2 regions of the Zongyangia acetica genome follow, and region 2 is predicted to be linked to the other one. Evidence: riboswitches for the same ligand, from Rfam matches in the RefSeq annotation. Region 2 holds a riboswitch; the other holds the start of a gene.
The links. Region 2 has a riboswitch for thiamine pyrophosphate ahead of thiS (sulfur carrier protein ThiS). Riboswitches for the same ligand answer to the same signal wherever they lie in the genome.

Region 1: it holds a riboswitch for thiamine pyrophosphate, as region 2 does, so the genes downstream of both, thiC (phosphomethylpyrimidine synthase ThiC) here and thiS (sulfur carrier protein ThiS) in region 2, are expected to answer to the same signal.

What each region holds. Positions count from the first base shown of each region.
Region 1 is NZ_JBBEWN010000006.1:126,866-136,709, reverse strand. Features, by position in the region: gene WGC32_RS07265 (Sapep family Mn(2+)-dependent dipeptidase) at 1-21, opposite strand, end outside; gene WGC32_RS07260 (Gfo/Idh/MocA family protein) at 224-1,360, opposite strand; gene WGC32_RS07255 (amidohydrolase family protein) at 1,591-2,397, shown strand; gene WGC32_RS07250 (heme-degrading domain-containing protein) at 2,532-3,023, shown strand; TPP riboswitch at 3,111-3,209, shown strand; gene thiC (phosphomethylpyrimidine synthase ThiC) at 3,348-4,649, shown strand; gene thiM (hydroxyethylthiazole kinase) at 4,663-5,472, shown strand; gene thiE (thiamine phosphate synthase) at 5,465-6,097, shown strand; gene thiD (bifunctional hydroxymethylpyrimidine kinase/phosphomethylpyrimidine kinase) at 6,112-6,888, shown strand; gene WGC32_RS07225 (GIY-YIG nuclease family protein) at 7,077-7,418, opposite strand; gene WGC32_RS07220 (N-acetylmuramoyl-L-alanine amidase) at 7,556-9,844, opposite strand, start outside.
Region 2 is NZ_JBBEWN010000021.1:8,455-18,298, forward strand. Features, by position in the region: gene WGC32_RS13905 (thiamine phosphate synthase) at 1-365, opposite strand, end outside; gene thiH (2-iminoacetate synthase ThiH) at 365-1,513, opposite strand; gene WGC32_RS13915 (thiazole synthase) at 1,525-2,292, opposite strand; gene thiF (sulfur carrier protein ThiS adenylyltransferase ThiF) at 2,332-3,138, opposite strand; gene thiS (sulfur carrier protein ThiS) at 3,143-3,337, opposite strand; TPP riboswitch at 3,457-3,563, opposite strand; gene WGC32_RS13930 (polysaccharide deacetylase family protein) at 3,817-4,752, shown strand; gene WGC32_RS13935 (pentapeptide repeat-containing protein) at 4,799-5,410, opposite strand; gene WGC32_RS13940 (cation diffusion facilitator family transporter) at 5,410-6,600, opposite strand; gene WGC32_RS13945 (hypothetical protein) at 6,634-6,954, shown strand; gene WGC32_RS13950 (LPXTG cell wall anchor domain-containing protein) at 7,107-8,261, shown strand; gene WGC32_RS13955 (hypothetical protein) at 8,508-9,572, shown strand.

The sequences.
Region 1 (9,844 bases), on a different contig from region 2:
GAGTTCGTTGTCAACCTTCATATGCTCAGCCTTTCTCCGCCGCAACGGTTATTTCATCATGTGGTGTTAGCGTAATCAAATGGAAAATGTATGATTATATGTTGTTCTATGAATCATCATTGACGGAATTTCCTATTTCAAACCTGGCCTAGATTTTTTAGCGTAGAAAAGACGGCCTGCGGAGGAACATCCGCAGGCCGTCTTTTAAAAGTTTGCTGCGAACTCAGTCAATGCTAACCCAAGCGCCGCCTTTGGCGTCGGATTCGTAGGCGCGTTCCATGACCTTTTGAATGTATGCCCCTTCTTCCAAAGAGGGAGAGGGCTGGGTGCCGTCATCCACATGATAAAGGAAGGTGGCGAGGCAGTGAACGTGAGCCCTGATCCAGCCGACAGAGCACATAGCACCGGGGAACGCAGCTGCCGGAGGTGCGTACCGTTGGGTACATTCAATGCATTTAAATCCCCTTTCGCCGCCCAGAGGGGCGTCAGGGATGGTATTGTCAAAGAAATATAGATGATTGGGGTCGGCAATATCAAATTTAATGGCCCCTTTGACACCGTGAATTTCAAAGCGAAGAGAATCATCAAATCCGGTAGCCACCTTGGAAGCTTCGATGGTACCGTAGGCGCCATTTTTCATCTGACACATCATCAGCGCCAAATCATCATTATCCACAGGAACCATATTACCATTGGCATCGGGACGTGCATCATAGAGCTTGTCAGTTTGGCACATGATCTTTTGGTAATCCCCCATGAGATAATAGCCAAGATCCAGGATATGGGAGCCTAGATCAAAGAGGACGCCGCCTCCTCCCAAAGCGCTTTGATGCCGCCAGCCAATTTTTTTGTTGGGGTTAACATTACTGGCGTGGAGGAAAATTCCACGGAAGGAGGTGATTTTACCCAGCCGTCCCTCATCGATCAGCCGTTTGGCGTTCATGATCATGGGGTAGAAACGATTCTGCAATGCAATCTGGGCGGTGACATGATGCTCTTTCGCAAGGGCAATCACTTCTTCTGCCTCGGCGTAGTTCATCACAAAGGGCTTGTCACAGTAGACATGTTTCCCCGCTTTGATGGCCTTAATCACCATGTCCTTGTGATAGACGTTAGGTGTGCAGATATTGACAATTTGAATGTTGGGGTCATTAAAAATATCGTCTGCGTTGGAGGTTGCATAAGAAAAACCCAGCAAATCCTTGGCTTTTTCGGCCTTAGAAAGGGTTGTATTACACACGCCCACCAGTTTGATTTTAAAGGGCATGTCCGGATAATAGAACGGGAGTGTCTGATAGCCATAGCAATGGGTTTTCCCCATGAAACCATAACCAATGACGCCCACACCGTATTCTTTCATCAAAATCACCTCTGTCAATAGATTTTGTCCGCAAGAAAAGACATTGTATTTATTTTACAATTTTTAATCCGGGGTTTCAACAAAATCCGGCTATTTGGAGATGCCAAAGAAATAGAAGGGTTTTTGGTGATGTTGAAAAGGGAGGGAGAAAGACGACGAAATACCGATTTTGTGATATAATAAATCGGATAAGACGGTGAATTCGAAAAAATTCGATAGGAGGAATATATATGCAAATTGATTTTCACACCCATTGTTTTCCAGATAAAATTGCTGAGCGGGCGGTAGGAAAGCTCTACTCCATCTGCGGGATTACGCCCCAGACCAACGGCACTTATGACGATACCTGTCGCGCTATGAAGGAGTGGGGAACGGATATCGCTGTGCTCTTTAATATCGCGACCAATGCCCATCAGCAGACATCGGTGAACAATTTTGCCGCCTCCCATAACGATGGCCCTACGAGAGCCTTCGGCTCAGTGCATCCCGAGGCGGAAAACGCATTGGAAGAGCTGGAGCGAATTAAAGAGTTAGGTCTCCGAGGAATAAAGCTCCACCCTGATTATCAGGAGTTTTTTGTGGAGGAAGAACGGATTTTTCCAATCTACCAAAAATGCCAGGATCTAGGGCTGATGGTCGCTTTTCACGCCGGCTGGGATCCCCTGTCTCCGGAAGTGGTCCATACAACGCCGAAAGGCATGGTCACTGTATTGGATCATTTCCCAAATCTGACGGTAATTTTGGCCCATATGGGGGGATTTAATATGTGGGAGGACGTAGAAAAATACATGATCGGGCGCAACAATGTCTATCTCGACACCTCCCTTGCCATGGGAAATATGCCGAAGGAACAGTTTGTCCGGATGGTGAGAAATCATGGGGTAAAACGGATTCTGTTTGGAACTGATTGCCCTTGGTCCGATGGAGCCGCCGCCGTGGAGTATGTGAAGACCTCCGGTCTTACCGAAGAAGAGCAAGCGCTGATCTTCTATAAAAATGGTTGCGAACTGCTGGGAATTCCGGGTGAAAATAGCTAAATTCTCCACTATTTTTTCGTGAGGTAAAGAAAGAATTTTCCATTGGAATTTTTCCGCTTTTATGGTATGGTAAAGTTATCGTAGAAAAGCCCGGTAACAGGGAGAAATCCCCGGTAAAAGAGGAGGTTATTCCCATGGAAACATCAAAAAATGATACCAAGGCTTTGCGGGAGCTGGTGGAGAAGCAGGAGGCTTTGCTTCGCTTTGACCATTTTTCCTATAAAGATGCCTGGAAATTGGGCGTTTTGATGGTCAATGAGGCTAGGGAGAAGAAACTGCCCATCGCCATTCGGATTACCGTTAACAATCTGGTTATATTCAGCCATGTGTTGGAGGGAGCCAATGCTCACAATGAACAGTGGCTCAACCGTAAGCATAACACCGTCTTTGTCCGCCAGGAAAGCAGCCTGCACCTGTTTACCGTGGCGGAGTTGGAGGGGAAGACACTGGAAAAAGACTGGTTGTTGGATCCCATGGAGTATGCCCTTTGCGGCGGAGGATTCCCGTTGTATTTGAAAGGGACCGGTGTCATTGGCTCCATTTGCGTCTCCGGGCTGCCGCATGTGGAGGATCACATGTTTATCACCAGCTGTCTGGAAAAATTTCTTGGTATCGAAGTGAAATAAGCAAAAAGGGGGGAGCTTTATTCCCCCTTTATTCTTTTTATTTACAGAGTGGACCTCGAGTGTTATAATAGGAAACAACAAAAGAATACTCGTTTGCGGGGGAACCATTGCGGTTGAGAAGGTTAAAACCTGACCCTTTGAACCTGTTAGTTAATACTGGCGTAGGGAAGCAAATCACAGATCCATAGGGCGCCGGCTTTGAGCAGGCGCCTTTTTTAATTCTATTATTTATGCTGAAGCTTTCGTCTTATCAGGGCGGAACTTTGATACATATCCGCGTAGGAAGCGCACCAACACCGCGCGGGAAAGAAAGGAAGAGTCATTTTGAGTTACACAACACAGATGAATGCTGCAAAACAGGGCATTATTACCAAAGAGATGCGGGCTGTTGCGGCAAAAGAAAAAATCAGTGAAGAAGCCCTCAGAGAAATGGTTGCAAAGGGTACGGTTGCAATCCCGGCGAACAAGAACCATACTTGCCTGGATCCCCATGGAATCGGCAAGGATTTGACGACGAAAATCAACGTCAACCTGGGAACTAGCCGCGATTGCCTGAACATGGACGTGGAGATGGAGAAGGTCAATGCCGCTGTCGCCATGGGCGCCGAGTCCATTATGGATCTGAGCTCCTTTGGAGACACCAAAAAGTTCCGCCGCGCCTTGACGGCCCAGTGCCCCGCTATTATCGGCACAGTTCCTATTTATGACGCCATTGTCTATTACAACAAAGATCTAGATAAGATTACCACCCAGGAGTGGCTGGACATTGTTCAGATGCATGCGGAGGATGGCGTAGACTTTATGACCATCCACTGCGGTATCAACAAGTCGACCGCACAGCGTTTCAAAGAGACCAAACGCCATATGAACATCGTGTCCCGCGGCGGTTCCCTCATCTTCTCCTGGATGGAGATGACCGGCAATGAAAATCCTTTCTATGAACATTTTGACGATATTCTGGAAATCTGCCAGAAATATGATGTAACCTTGAGCCTGGGAGACGCCTGCCGGCCCGGATGCATTGAGGACTCCGGAGATATCTCGCAGATTGAGGAATTGGTGACATTGGGAGAGCTGACCCAGCGCGCTTGGGCCAAGGATGTCCAAGTTATGATCGAAGGCCCCGGTCATATGCCGCTGGATCAGATTGAAGCCAATATGCGGATTCAGCAGACCATCTGCAAAGGAGCGCCCTTCTATGTTCTAGGCCCGTTGGTTACCGATGTGGCTCCTGGCTATGACCACATTACTGCTGCCATCGGTGGCGCTATTGCGGCTACCTATGGCGCATCCTTCCTGTGCTATGTTACCCCGGCGGAGCATCTGCGCCTGCCTACCCTGGACGACATGAAGGAGGGTATCATTGCTTCTAAAATTGCGGCCCATGCCGCTGATGTAGCCAAGGGACTACCTGGTGCCAGAGACTGGGACTACAACATGTCCACCGCCCGTAAGAATTTGGACTGGGAGGGAATGTTCAACCTGGCCATTGATCCGGAAAAGGCACGGCGTTACCGGGAAGAATCCACGCCGGAGCATTCCGATACCTGCACCATGTGCGGAAAAATGTGCGCGGTGCGCAATATGAATAAAATTCTCGGCGGCAAAAATGTCGATGTCATCTAATCAGGAGAAAACCATGCTGGAAGGTTATATACAGGCGGTGCGGCAGAAGCACCCCATAGTCCACTGTATTGCCAATTATGTAACGGCAACAGATTGCGCCAATGTGCTGCTGGCCATCGGCGCATCCCCTATCATGGCTGATGCGCCGGAGGAAGCTGCGGAAATCACTGGAAGCAGCGACAGCCTGGTGCTCAATTTAGGAACCCCGAGCCCAGATAGGTTTTCCACCATGGAGTTGGCGGGAAAACGGGCCAATGAATTGGACCTTCCTGTTGTCTTAGATCCGGTGGGGGCCGGCGCCTCTGCCTTTCGACGGGAAGGAATCGGACGGCTTTTAAGGGGCATCCGGGTTACCGCTATTCGGGGCAATATCTCCGAAATTGCCGCTTTGGCTGGAAAGCAGACGGAATGGGCCGGGGTGGATGCCGCCATAACAGCACAGAGCCCCATAGAAGCAAGAAATTTGGCCATGGATCTTGCCCGCCAGAGTGGGGCAGTCGTAGTTGTTACAGGGAAAAAAGACATCATTACTGATGGAAAGCGCTCCTTCACCATTGCTAATGGACATGCTATGATGGGCCAGGTCACCGGCACCGGCTGTATGCTTTCCTGCCTCATCGGTGCATTTTTAGGCGCAGATGGTTCCCATCCGCTGGAAGCGGTGGCGGCGGCAGTTGGAGCTTTCGATATCTGTGGAGAGCGGGCCTATGAAAAAGCGGCTCACGCAGGACGTGGAACCGGAAGCTATCACTTGGCGCTGATCGATGAAGTGAGCCTGGTCAAGGACAGCGCAATGGGAGGTGTCCGGCTTGTCTGTGAATAGGGATATAATGCGCCTTTATCTGGTGACCGACCGGTCGTGGCTACATGGCAGGACATTGGAATCCCAGGTGGAAGAGGCCATTCTTGGCGGCGTGACCCTGGTACAGTTACGTGAAAAGCATACAACTGGCGAAGAACTCTTGGCTTTGGCACAGCGGGTCAAAAAGGTGACGGATCGATATAACGTGCCGCTGATTATCAATGATTATGTAGACATTGCACTGCAGATAGACGCCGCAGGGGTACACTTAGGCCAAAGCGATGATGATATCCGCATGGTTCGAGAAAAGCTGGGAATGAATAAAATCATCGGGGCGTCCGCCCACAATGTGGAGGAAGCTCTGGCTGCCTATGCAGCGGGAGCGGATTATCTAGGTTCTGGTGCCGCCTTTGGCTCCTCCACCAAGGGGGACGCAGGGAAAATCTCCCTGGAGACACTGACCAAGGTGGCAAAATGTGTTCCCATTCCTGTAGTGGCCATCGGCGGCATCGACGAGGATAACGCTGCAGCCCTTCGGGGGAGAAATCTTGCCGGCATCGCGGTGGTGTCTGCCATTCTGGCCCAGCCCGATGTTAGGAAGGCCGCGCAGATGATGCGGATACAAGCAGACGAAATTTCAAAATAAGGAGTTATGACTTCATGAATACAGCACTGACCATTGCGGGTACTGATCCTAGCGGTGGAGCAGGAATGCAAGCGGATCTGAAAACTTTTACGGCGCTCAAGGTATATGGCATGTGTGCCATCACGGCGGTGTTGGCCCAGAATACCTGTGGCGTTCGGCTGATTGAAAATGTAAGCATTCCGATGGTGGAGGCGCAGTTGGACTGCGTTTTTGAGGATATCTTTCCCGACGCGGTCAAGATCGGCATGGTATCCAGCATTCCGATTATTGATGCAATTGCGGGAAAGATTAAACAGTATCAAGCAAAAAACGTGGTATTGGATACAGTGATGGTGTCCACCAGCGGCCACCGGCTGATTGATGAGGACGCCCAAAACGCACTGATCACAAAATTAATGCCTTTGTCCGATATTATTACCCCCAATCTGCCGGAAGCGGAGGTCCTATGCGGCTTTTCTATTTCAAACAAAGAAGAACAGGTGAAAGCCGCCCAGAAAATTGCCGAGTCTTACGACGGGTATATTATGATTAAGGGCGGACACTTTGACGGCGGAGACGATCTGCTCTACAAGGACGGACAGGTACGTTGGTATCCAACCAAGAGGGTGGATACCCATAATACCCATGGCACCGGTTGTACCCTTTCCTCCGCGATTGCGGCATATCTTGCCAAGGGAGAACCTATGGAGGATGCGGTGGCCAAAGCAAAGGAATATATTACAGGAGCGCTGGCTTCCGGACTGGATCTTGGAAAGGGCAATGGGCCGGTTGACCACTGCTTTGCCCTATAGTCTTTGGAAGGAAAGGATTCTAGGAATCTCCCATGACCGGGTTTAGGAAAGATCTGTATGGATCTCTGGTTCATAGAAAAACGGTGTTTTTCGGTTATGCACAATGAAAGGGACGGAGTATGATATAAAAATCATACTCCGTCCCTTTCATTGTGTGAGGAATCATATTGGATCAGATTATGTTGATTCTAGTAAAGAAGGCCCGAGTCAATTTTCTCAAGCCAGAGGTCATAGAGCGCTTTGACGTCTTCCTTGAATTCCTCCGCAGTTTGTTCTTCTTTCTGTTGTAGTGTATCGAGCACTTCAAAAACAAAGACATCTTTGCCCAGCGCATCCCAATCCTTAGCAATCTTCCGGTCAACGCAGGATCCGGTCATTTGGGCAAACTGAAAGCGATTACGACTCCCGGTCAGTTCGGTGGTCCATTGAAGAAGCAGCCTGCCGTTTTGGGTGTTTTTGATGGCGAAAACGCCGCCTTCCCGCCGACGTTCTTTATAAGCGCGGATCATTTCTTTGCGATCTTTCTCCATGATATCGAACCCCCTTTCACTATGACAGTAAAAGACAAATGTAGTGATTATTATATCCATCGCAAAGGAGGATGTCAACTGCTCGGACAAAGAAAAAGAAAGTCCAGAAAACTCTGGACTTTCCCTAATTAGTTGAGTTAGTTTGCCGCTTTAATGGTGTCAACAATCCCCATTGCAACAGCGTTTGCCGTACGGAAGATGGTGAAGGAATCACAGAGAGACTCATACTCCCAGGGATTGGACATGAAGCCGTTCTCCACCAGGACGCTGGGACAGAATGTCATTCGTGTTACCCGATAGGTGGACTGGATGGCGCCTCTTGGCTCTCGTCCTAAGCATTGTGTCATGGTGTCGTGAAGAATCTGCGCAAACTGAGCAGAAGTATTGTAATGATAATAGATTTCTGTACCGCTGACGCTGGAAGAGTCGGTGGTTTCTGCCACTGAGTTTTGATGGAAGGAGATATAAAAATCTACCTTCATATTTTCGGGAGGAAGGCATCTTTCTTCATAAGAAAGGCGGGTGTCATTAGAACGGGTCAGGGAAACAGTAGCTCCTAGAGCTTCCAGCTGTCTTTGTGTCTCATAGGTAATGGCAAGGTTAATATCCTTTTCTGTTGCGCCACTGCTGCCGCCAGGCCCCAAGGAACCGGGATCCTCTCCGCCATGTCCGGCATCGAGAGCAACGACTACGCCTTCCAGAGGCCGTGCCGGATTATCGGAAAGTTTTGGAGGAAGCAAGAAGGAGAGCACCAAATTGCCGTCCAGATCAAATTCCACATTATAGCCCCAGAGAGAAAGGCCTTCCCCTAGGGTAAACTGGAGCGTTACACTTTCATCGTCGTTAACCCGTTGGGAGATATCGGAGAATAGATCTCCATATTCAAAAAGCCCTTCCTGTATATTGACAGTATTATAAAGGGTGATGGTGAAGACGTCGTCATCGAGGTCAGCGTGAAAAGCGGGACGGGCTGTACCCTTGATGGTATAGGTTTGGTCTCCATTTTCGGCCTGCTCCATGGTAACCTCGCTGACATTATTTTGGAAGGAGGCTTCTCCCTCCACGAAATCTATGGTGCTTTTTTGAATCCACCCTCCGCTGGAAAGCTGGCACATATCATCGGTTTGATCGGTGACCAAATCTACACAGCCTTGTTTCAAGGTGGCAATAATGTCACTATTGGTATTGCTTTCACTAAAGACGGTACCGATGTATTCAGCCGCCTGCATCACCAATTTGCCACCCTCACCAACAACGTAGATCTCTCCCAGGGAAGAGGTAGTGCTGGTTTTTCCTTCATAGGTGAGCACATAGCTGACAGTCCCCACCTTGGTAGTTACATTTTCCGGATAGTCTTCTGCGAGGGTTGCGGTTCCTTTGAAGAGGGCCGGTACGCCATCCTCTGCAATGGCGACTTGCTCCAGTGGTATATGCATGCCGTCAAAAATGGCAGTGACCTCCCCGCCGGCAGGAGCAATACAGGAAAAGGTGACCTCTTCACCAGCATAGGCGCCATAAGAAGCGCTGGGGAAAACTGAGCTTTCTAAAATAGAGGAAATGGTGGAGACTTCTCCAGAGCCTTCCTCCTCACGGATAATGGTAAGCGAACGGGACACATTTTCCCCCTGTTCAAAGGTAAAACTGTTTTCCCCTAAAGAAAGTTCAACTAGTACGCCAAAAGTACCGCCTTCTCCACGGGCTTCTACCTCTTCGCCGTTAAGGGTCAAAGGCAGAGAGGGGTCCGAGGTGCCCATGATGAAATATTTGCTGTAATAGGTCGTAAATTCTTCACTTGAGGGCCGGGTAATTTCCAAAGTCTGCCCATAGCTGAGATCGACAGAGATTGCCTGTTCCGATTCTGGCATGGCATACATGGAAGCGGTGTAGACGTTTACGCCCTGACTATCAGAGGCGAGATCAGCGTATGTGGAGAGAATATGGCCTTTAAAATTTTGCAGACGGTTGAGATAAATCTGATCAGCCAAAGCAAACTGATCTCCGCTTTGCGCTTCGGCTACACGGTTGAGGGTGATGACAGGAATACGGTAGTAATCGGAAGTCTCGCCCCACCACTGAACAAGGGATCGGTAGTCTCCTGATTCACCGTCAATGCTATAAAAAAGCTCAGGGGTAATGTAGTCTACCAGTCCTTGCTCCATGATGGATGCAACATCAACAGCCTGATCGTCCGCAGCGAAGGCAGCGCTCCCCCGGATACTCTCATCCATCTGGCTGTTGACTCCAGGGACGGTGATGCCAAAAGAAACATCAGCATTTGCAGTGGCAGTATGCACGGCGGAGAGCAAAGCAATAATGCTGCTTTGGTGGAAAGAGGTAAGATCGGAAGCGGTGGATTGACCCGCAAAGGCAGACTCACTGGACATACCACTCTGATAGCCAATATCCACGAGATGAAGACCGTCCAC
Region 2 (9,844 bases):
TGTCCAGCGACCAGATAAGAAGCTCCCATTGCTTGGGCCTCCAGAGCGTCTTCCACACTGTGGACGGATGCCCCTACCTGAGAAAATCCGTCTAGTTCTCCAGAATATTGACGGAGTAGGTGCAAAGGTAGGTGAAGGTGGGAAGCCCCCTGCCTCCGGGCTGTTTCCAGCCGGGAATTGACAGCCACCGGAACTTCATAGTTAGAACAGATATCCTGGCACTGTTTCCAAAGGATCTCGTATTCGGCCTCTGGGAGATCCTTTTCTCTGAGGATGATCAGCCCCGGTTTGGCACGGGCAAGCTCATGAATGTGGGAGAGAAAGTCCCCGGGACACAGCTTCCGGTTGGTGACAACGACGACCATTACGCCTGCTCCATCCGGATATAGTCCCGGTATACCGGCTGCATCCCTTTGGCATAGAGCATCTGCTCTACCTCTGCGACCCCGCGGGGATCGGAGATTTCGAATTGCTCGTCTCCCTTGGCCTCTTCGTCATGGCCACCTACCCCCACCTTACTGCCGGCGGAGATTTTGGTGGCGCACATGCCGATGACATTGTCCCGGAATCCCGGCCGCTCCCGGGTGGAAATGCTGATGCCGGCGAAAGGCAGCAGCAGCCGGTAAGAGAGCATGATCTGCAAAAGCTGGGTTTCATGGACATCGTTAGGGTTGTTTTCGGCGTTATTAATGTAAGGACGTAGACGGGGAACCGAGAAAGAAACCTCCGCATGAGGATATTTTTTCTGTAACAGGCTGGCGTGAAGTCCAGCGGCAAAGGCATCTTTCCGGAAATTACCCAGCCCCAAAAGGGCACCGACGCCGACTCCGCGCATACCGCCGAGCAGTGCCCGCTCTTGGGCGTTGAAACGGTAAGCGAAATCAGCTTTTGGCCCAGCCAGATGAACCTCTTTATAGCGGACGCGGTCATAGGTCTCCTGGTAAACACTGACAAAATCAGCGCCGCACTGCTGGATATAGGCATACTCGTCTGTGTCCATGGGATAGACCTCGATGCCAATGGTCGTAAAGTACTTTTTGGCAATTTCACAGGCGTGACCGATATATTCCACATCCGAGTGGTACCGGGATTCCCCGGTGAGGATGAGAATCTCTCTCAGCCCGGTTTTGGCGATGTTGCGCAGCTCGGTGTCAATTTCATCATAGGTGAGCTTTCCCCGGTGGATTTTATTGGTACAGTTAAATCCGCAGTAAGTACAGTGGTTGACACAGTAGTTGGCGATATAGAGAGGAGTATAGAGCCCGGCAGTATTGCCGAAGTGGCAGGCGGTTTCCTGTTTGGCGCGCTGTGCCATCTGCTCCAGGTAGGGCTGGGCCGCCGGGGAGAGGAGCGCCGCATAGTCCTCTAAGGAAATGCTGTCCTTTTCCAGGGCCCGGAGAACATCGTCGCCGGTATAAGCGGAAAAATCGACAGCATCATAGGCCTCCAGTACAGTGTCCATCAGCGGCCGCTCCAGATTGACTTTGAGTTTTTCTACATTGATCGTACTCATGAAAAAGCCCCCTAGTCCTGCAGAAATCCGGTGAGGGGAGAGGAGGCTTCTCCCTCATATTCCAGCACCCGGCCGGGACCGGCGAGATAGCCTTCCCGTCCCGCTTCTACTGCCAGCTTAAAGGCATGAGCCATTGCCACTACATCCCGAGCGGTAGCCACAGCGGTGTTAGCCAGTACGGCGTCAGCGCCCAGCTCCATGGCCTCACAGGCATGGGAGGGGCGTCCAATACCAGCGTCCACTACGATGGGAAGGTCAATTTCATCGATGAGCATCTTGACGAAATCCCGGGTGATGAGGCCCTTATTGCTGCCGATAGGGGCAGCAAGGGGCATGATGGCAGCAGCTCCGGCGTTGACAAGATCCCGTGCCGCCATCAGGTCAGGACTGATGTAGGGCAGTACAACAAATCCCTCTTTGGCCAGGATTTCGGTTGCCTTGATGGTCTCATAGTTATCCGGCATCAGGTACTTGCTGTCCCGGATGACCTCAATTTTGATAAAGTCGCCACAGCCCAGTTCCCGGGCCAGCCGGGCAATACGAACCGCCTCCTCGGCGTTGCGGGCGCCGGAGGTGTTGGGCAGCAGGGTCACCGTTTTGGGAATGTAATCGAGGATGTTGCCCTCACCGCCTAAATTGGCCCGGCGCAGGGCGAGAGTGACCATTTCGGTGCCGCTGGCCTCGATGGCTGCGGCAGTTTTATCCAAAGAGAATTTACCGGTGCCCAGGAAAAAGCGGGAATGAAATTCCCGGGGCCCGATTTTTAAAATGTCTTTCATATTGTTCGCTCCTTTGTTTGAAATGCGGATATACACAGGTTATGGTTCATCCATCCCCAGCAATAGCCGGAGAACCATGTTGGCTTGATGGCCGGCACAGACTGACACCCGAGGGGCCATGAGTCCTTGTCCCGGCTGGGCTTCGCTGACAAGATCACCACAGAGGTAGAGCCGGGAAAGCTTCCGCCGGGTTTCGATCTCATTGGCGCTGCCGTAGCCGGCCATCCCGGAGGCAGCTACCACCTTGGCCTGAGGCAGCCCTTCCAGCACCGCAGCCACCAGCTCCGCCTTGGATTGCGGCCGGTCCAAGGCCTCACAGATCACCTGGCAGCCAGAAAAAATTTCCGCCGCGTTTTGAGCGGTAAGGCGTACGGTGTGGGTTTTTACCTGGATAAAGGGGTTGATCTGGCGGATTTGTTCCTGCAGCGCCTGGGTTTTGTACTGGCCTAGATGGGAAATAAAATAGTGCTGGCGGTTGAGGTTGCTGGGCTCCACCAGGTCAAAGTCGGCCAGCACCAGCTCTCCTATGCCAGTGCGGGCCAGCATGACCGCAATGTTGGAGCCAAGGCCTCCCAGCCCCGCGATGCCCACCTTGGCCTTTTTGACCCGCTCATGGACAAAGGGGGTATGGCGGGCAGCCATCATACTTTCCAGCTGCTCTTCTGAGGGCAGCTCCCCCCGGCGGATCAGAACGACAGTGTCGCCATCTTGAAGGGGGAGATCCTCATCCGTTTGAAAACCGTTATAAATGAATACGTCGGCGTCCGGACAGTACTGCTCCTGCAGCGCGCGGAGGGAAAGGGGGGAGGAGAGCAGCAGCTTTTTTCCGTTAAGTGAGATCTCCATGGGATCAGCCTCCGCCTACAAAGCTGACAATTTCCACCTGGTCAGAATCCATCAGGGTAACAGAGGAAAACTGGGCTTTGGGGACAATCTGGCCATTGCGCTCTACCGCTACCTTGTCGGTGGGATATCCCTGCTCCTGCAGGAATGCCAACAGGGACATCTCTTTTGGCAGTGCTACCTGTTTGCCATTGACCTTCATTTGCGTCTCATCTCCTTTGTAAAATCAAGAATCCTGGACAGAGCCACAGAATCAAAAGCGGGAGCGGGCAAAGAAAAAAGCCAAGCCCACCGGATACGGTAGGTTTGGCTTCTGTTTGCAAATATAAATACGAAACTCCCTACGCCGGTATTAACCGTACAGGTTCCATGGGTAAGAGGACACACCTCACTCTCAGCCAATTTCATTGGCTCCCCAGTTCTTCTGCAACTATTGATTTTTTCCAAGGATCTTACCTTTTTAGTATAGCGCAGTTTTTGTCGGTGTCAATAGTTTCCGTAGGGAAAATAGACGGCTTTGTATCTCTGAAGTTGAAAAAGAGAAATATAAGATGAATCTTGGATAAACTGTATTTTTTCTTTGAATAAATGGAAGGAATAGTTGTTGGTAAAAGTTTCATGTGTTAAAATGTTTGAAAATCAAATAAAAATTAGAAAAACAATAAAAAGCGGAGAAACCTTATGCTTAAACATCCAACCACAAAATTTTATCGGAGAACCAGCCAGCTTCTTCTGATTTTGGTGTTGCTCCTCTCTTGTTCTTTTACCACCGCCCTTTTGATTACCCGGTCGGGATATCAGAAGAAACTCCAGGCGCTAAGCAACCGTCTGGAGGAAGAAACAGCCCTTCAGCAACAGGAGGATAAGCCACAGGATACGCCTCCTCGAGAAGTGGAAAGCACTGCTGCGGATTGGGAACCGGAAATTCTGGACTATGCGTCTCTGTTTCCCAATTTATATGTAGAACCGCCTACCAAGCGGGAAGTAGCCGAAAAAACAGTATATTTGACTTTTGACGATGGCCCCTCTCCTCTGACGCCCCAGGTCTTGGATATTTTAAAAGAAAAACAGGTGAAGGCCACCTTTTTTGTCACGGGACAGGAAGGAGAGCAGGCCAAAGAACGGATGCAGAGGATTGTCAGCGAAGGCCATGCCATCGGAGTGCATACCTACAGCCACGACTACCGGCAGATCTATCAGACGGTGGATACCTTTTTGGAGGATTTTGATAAGGAATTCCGGTTGATTGAGGGATACACAGGGGTGAAGCCTAAAATTTTCCGCTTTGCCGGTGGCAGTATCAACGCTTTTAATATGGATAATTACCATATGATTATTGGGGAGATGATCCGCCGGGGATTTACCTATTTTGATTGGAACGTATCCGCCCAGGACGCCAGCAAAAAGGCGACAAAACAGTCGATCCATGACAGCATTATCTGTGGCGCGAAAGATAAAAATAGATGTATCATCTTACTCCACGACAGCGGGGACAAGGCTGACACCATTGCCGTTTTGCCCCAGGTCATCGATACCCTCAAAAGCCAGGGTTACACTTTCGCACCTTTGACTAATGAGGTACAGCCCATTGTCTTTCCCTATGAAAGAATTGGCTAATGCAAAAAATAAAAGCCAGCCGGAATCATTCCGGCTGGCTTTTTGGTTAGCCTAGTTTACAGCCCAAACAGTGAGCGATGAGGATTGCCTGGGGCACGTCGATGAGGGTATCCTGCATCTTCACTTGACGCATGTCCACACCGTCAATGAGCGCTCCCTGAATATCCGCTTTCTTCAGATTGGCCCCAGCCAATTGGGCCCGGGTAAAATTACAGTTTCGCATCTTTGCCTTTTCTAGGTTACAGTTTTGGAGGTTGGCTCCGCTGAAATTGATATTATCCAGGCAAAGGCCTCGCAGGTCACTGTCGGCCAGGTAACAGTCCGAGAAATTGCCGCCTTGGATTTCGATACCGGTGAACACGGCGCCGGAAAAGGTGGAGCCGATACATTTACACTGGATCAAGGTGGCGCCAAAAAGGCTGCAGCCGGAAAAAGTACAGCCGGCGAAGGCGGTATATTGATGGTGGGATTCGTTGAGCCTTGCAAAGGTAAAGTCACAGTAGTGGAAGGTACATCCTTTGGTAACCAGTGCCGCCATGTCCATGCCCCGGAAGCTACAGCGGGTAAAGGAAACATGATGCAACTGCTGGTCAGCAAAGTCTGTGCCCTGAAATTTCTTGCCTTCGAATGTCGCATATTCTGGAAAGGAATGCTCCATTAATTTTGCTCCTCATTCATGGTAGAGGTGTAGTCACGATCCACCGTAATAACAGTGTAATACTGGCGCCCAATTTCTTTGACACGGCAGGAAATGAGGTGGCACAATTCTTTATCGGACGTCGGGAAGTCTATGGGGACGGATACGTCAAAGATCAAATTGGAATGGGTGGAGCCAAAGACCACACGAAAATCATGCATGGAAATTTGAGGGGAGACGTCCTTCAAAATCTGCTCCAACTGATCCCGTAACTGGTTAATCCGGGCATCGTCGGTGACGATGGGATCTAGGTGGATTACCAGGTGGATGTGAAAGTTATTCATAAAATCGTGCTCAATGTTGTCGATGATGTCGTGGCTGACCAGGATATCCTGGCTGGCCGGTACCTCTACATGCACCGAGGCAAAACAGCGGTCAGGACCGTAATTGTGGATGACCAGATCGTGGATACCGATGACACCGTCATAGCTGAGGATGGTATGGTGGATTCTTTCTACCAATTCCTTATCGGGCGCCATGCCCAGCAGGGGGTTGGCGGTTTCAATGACCAGGCGTATGCCGGAGAAGATAATGAAGGCGGCTACCAGGATGCCCAGATACCCATCCAATTGCCAACCGGTGAAATGGGCAAGAAGAGAACCGATGAGTACGGCAGAGGTGGAATAGACGTCGTTTAAACTGTCTGCCGCCGTAGCCTGCAGAGCCTCTGAACGGATGCGCTTGCCCACCTGCCGGTTAAATAAACCCTGCCACAACTTGACGCCAATAGAGATAAGCAGAACAACAATCGTCAACCAACTAAAGGTCTCCTCTTCCGGGTGTATCACCTTGGAGAAGGAAGAAGAGATCAGCTGGAAGCCCAGAAAGATAATAACAAAGGAAACAATCATCCCAGTGATATATTCCATCCGGGCATGGCCGTAAGGATGTTTTTTGTCAGCTGGCTTTCCGGAAAGTTTAAAACCTACCAGGGTGATGATGGAAGAACCGGCATCGGACAGGTTATTGACGGCATCGGCAACCACAGCGATACTCCGGAATAAGAGACCGGCAACAATTTTAATAGCAAATAAAAACAGATTCGAGACAATGCCAATCGCTCCGGCCAGTTTGCCGTAGTTTTCCCGTACAGCGGGATTTCCAGTATCCTGATAATTTTTAATAAATTTTTGAATAATGAAATCAGTCATCAGATTCTCTCCCATCAGAGAAATGTAGTTAAAATGGCATCAAGTTTCTTTACTATATATAAAGAAAGCAGCGTTGCACTATCCAGCCGTGTTTGTAGGGGGAGGGGTGCAAAACGCGTATTCTTTATTTTAACATTGATGCAGAGCTTCAACAAGGGATTTGCAAAAGGATCTTTGAAAAAAGCCAAGTTTTCAGCGAAAAATACAAAGAAACACACGCAATATCTGGAAAATCTCTGCCTGTTGGAATCGTGTGGAAAAAAACAGAGATATTTATCCATTTTGTTGCCATTATATAATAAAAATGCAATAAAAATTTGGAAAAGGAAGAAAACAAAACCAATTTTTTTGTGAGCTCTGTCAAAAAAATTAAATAATCGACAAATAGTAACAAATAAATGACAAATAAAAGAAAATAGTATTGCAAATATAGCGAATGCCGTCTATAATAGCGTCATCGGGCAAACAAGAGCTCGAAAATAAATCAAATTCCAGGAGGAAAAAGAATGAAAAGAGTATTGTCTCTTGTGCTGGCCTTGGTTATGTGCTTTAGCCTGGCAGCCGCTTCTTTCGCAATCGACATCAAAGAGGGTATCGTCTTCAAATATTTGACCAATGAGAACGGCGACAATTATACCACCGAGATGGATACACCCCCCAGCCCGGTCTATGTTAACAGTGATGACTTTTATGTCCTGCCTAAATCCGAGGGCGCAGTTAACGCGTTCCAGTTCCCCGCAACCGCCGAGGACAAGAGCGGCCCGTGGACCGAGACCGAGATCACCGATGTCTCCATCGTAAGCGGCAGCACCACCATCCAGGCTGCTTACTATTACGATGATAAGGGAAACAATCCTAAGAACAACTGGATCATCCAGATCCGCCCGGAAGACCTGGCCGCTGTTAAGGGCTACGATGTAAAGGTAGTAGTTACCGCTGAGAGCACTTCCTTTACCCCTGACTCCACCGGTTCTGGCACTGGTGAGACCAAAACCACCCTGTTTGAGGATAGCTTCACCTTCACTGTGCAGGACAGCGACATGATCGGTGCTTCTGACATCGATTACGCAAGACTGAATAACAACAATGTTGTTGACACCAACGGCAGATATGTTGTTTCCTACCTGGCATTCCAGGCAATCAAAGAGGGCGAGGAGTTTGTCTTCCCCTATGATGGTTACAAGGTAACTGTAGGCGCTGGCGTTGAGGAGACCCTCAACTTCCGCGCGCAGCATGAGTCCATTGACAAGGTTGCTGAGAAATACGGCGAGGACAACATTCTTGCGCTTCTGGCCTTTGCCGATCAGAACAAGCAGCCCCAGACCCTGAAAATCGATGTAGAGGCAACCGAGTTTAGCTCTACCCACACTGGCAACAAGGCTTATGTTTACAGAATTGAGGGCGAGGACCTGGTTCTGGTAAGCGACAACGCTACTTATGACGAGGCAAGAGAGTTTGTCTCCTTCGAGACCGACCGTCTGGGCGCATTTGTGATCTCCGCTAACGAGATCGAGGGCGCTATCAACTCCGGCGATCAGGGTTCCAACGGCACCACTGGCGACAAGGAGAACCCCAGCACCGGCGCGAACGATGTCATCGGACTGGCCGTGACCGGCGCTATCGTCGCTGCCGCCGCTGGTTTTGTAGCACTGAAAAAATAGTCTGACGAAGGAACAGGCATTGTAATTAAAAAGGAGTACCACATGGTACTCCTTTTTAATTTTACCGTACAAGCTTTGTCTATTTCGCTAAAAAAATAGCGGCTTTTTTTAGAGATTACAGAAAAGTTACAGAAAAATAGAAAAAGTTAAAAAAAAGTATTGCAATTTAGAAGCCGGGTGATATAATAAGAGTCAGACAAGGGAGACCTTGTCAAAAAAGAAAGAAAATTTTAGGAGGAAACACCAATGAAAAAGGCATTAGCACTCATTCTTGCCGTTGTTATGTGCATCGGCATGGCTTCTGTCGCTTTCGCAATCGACGTTGATCGTGACATCCATCACTTCACCATCCTGGGCAGCAATGGTCAACCCATTGATGTGGAAGCGGGCGGCAATGTCGCTTACGTAGCAGGCGACACTTTCTATGTCATCCCCTACGCAGCTGCAGATGGTGGCAGCAACATCGAGATCACCAAAGCTGAAGTAACCCAGGGTTCCACCACTGTTTACACCCCGGCTTTCTTCTTCGATGATGAGGGCAACAACCCCACCAACGTTTGGATGGTTCAGATGAAGACTCAGGACATCGCAGCTGTCAAAGATTATGACATGGTTCTGCATGTTGAGGGTAAAGACGCCGCTGGCAACGCTTATGAAGGCGATCTGACTCTGGTTGTTAAAGACACCGGCGTTATCGACGAGAACGACATCAACAAAGGAAGAATCGATGGCGACTTCGAGGTCGACACTTGGACTAATGACGAGGGTGGCTACTACAAATATGTAGTTTCCGCTGACGCATTCAAAGCCATCAAATCCGGCGAGACCTTCAAATTCCCCTACTACGGCTACAGCCTGAAAGTCGGCGCTGGCATTAAAAATGCTCTGAACTTCCGCGCTTCCATCGAGAAGATCGATGCTATCGTTGAGAGATACGGCGAGGACAAAGTCCTGGGCGTAATCGACTTCAAAGATAAGAACGAGCTGCCTGTAGAGATCGGCGTAGAGATGGAGTGCACTGAGTACTCTTCCACTCATATCACCAACCAGGCTTATGTCTACAGAATTGAAGGCGACAAGCTGGTTCTGATCACCGACAAAGGCGTTTATGATGCAGCAAGAGACGTAGTGTCCTTCAGCACCAACAAGCTGGGCACACTGGTTATCTCTGCAGAGCCTCTGACTGATGCACCTGCTACCACCACTGAGAGCAAAGACAACCCCGGCACTGGCGCAAACGACGTCATCGGCCTGGCAGTTGCAGGCGCAGTAGTAGCAATGGCAGCTGGCTTCGTAGCACTGAAAAAATAATTGACGGAAGATAGATTCTGTCGATAGAAAAAGGGAGTACCTAATGGTACTCCCTTTTTTGTGCACCTTGAAAAATGAATCAGTGCATAATATAAGGATATAATGATTCTGTTACTTGAACAATAGATGAAGCGGTTCCTTTTTATTGTTGTGGATCCAAAATTTTTAAAATGAAATGGAAACAAAAGATTGCTAAATTTCGACTTACTGTTTACAAAAAGGTTACAGGATATCTTTAAATTGATTAAATCTTCGAAAAATAAATGGTTATA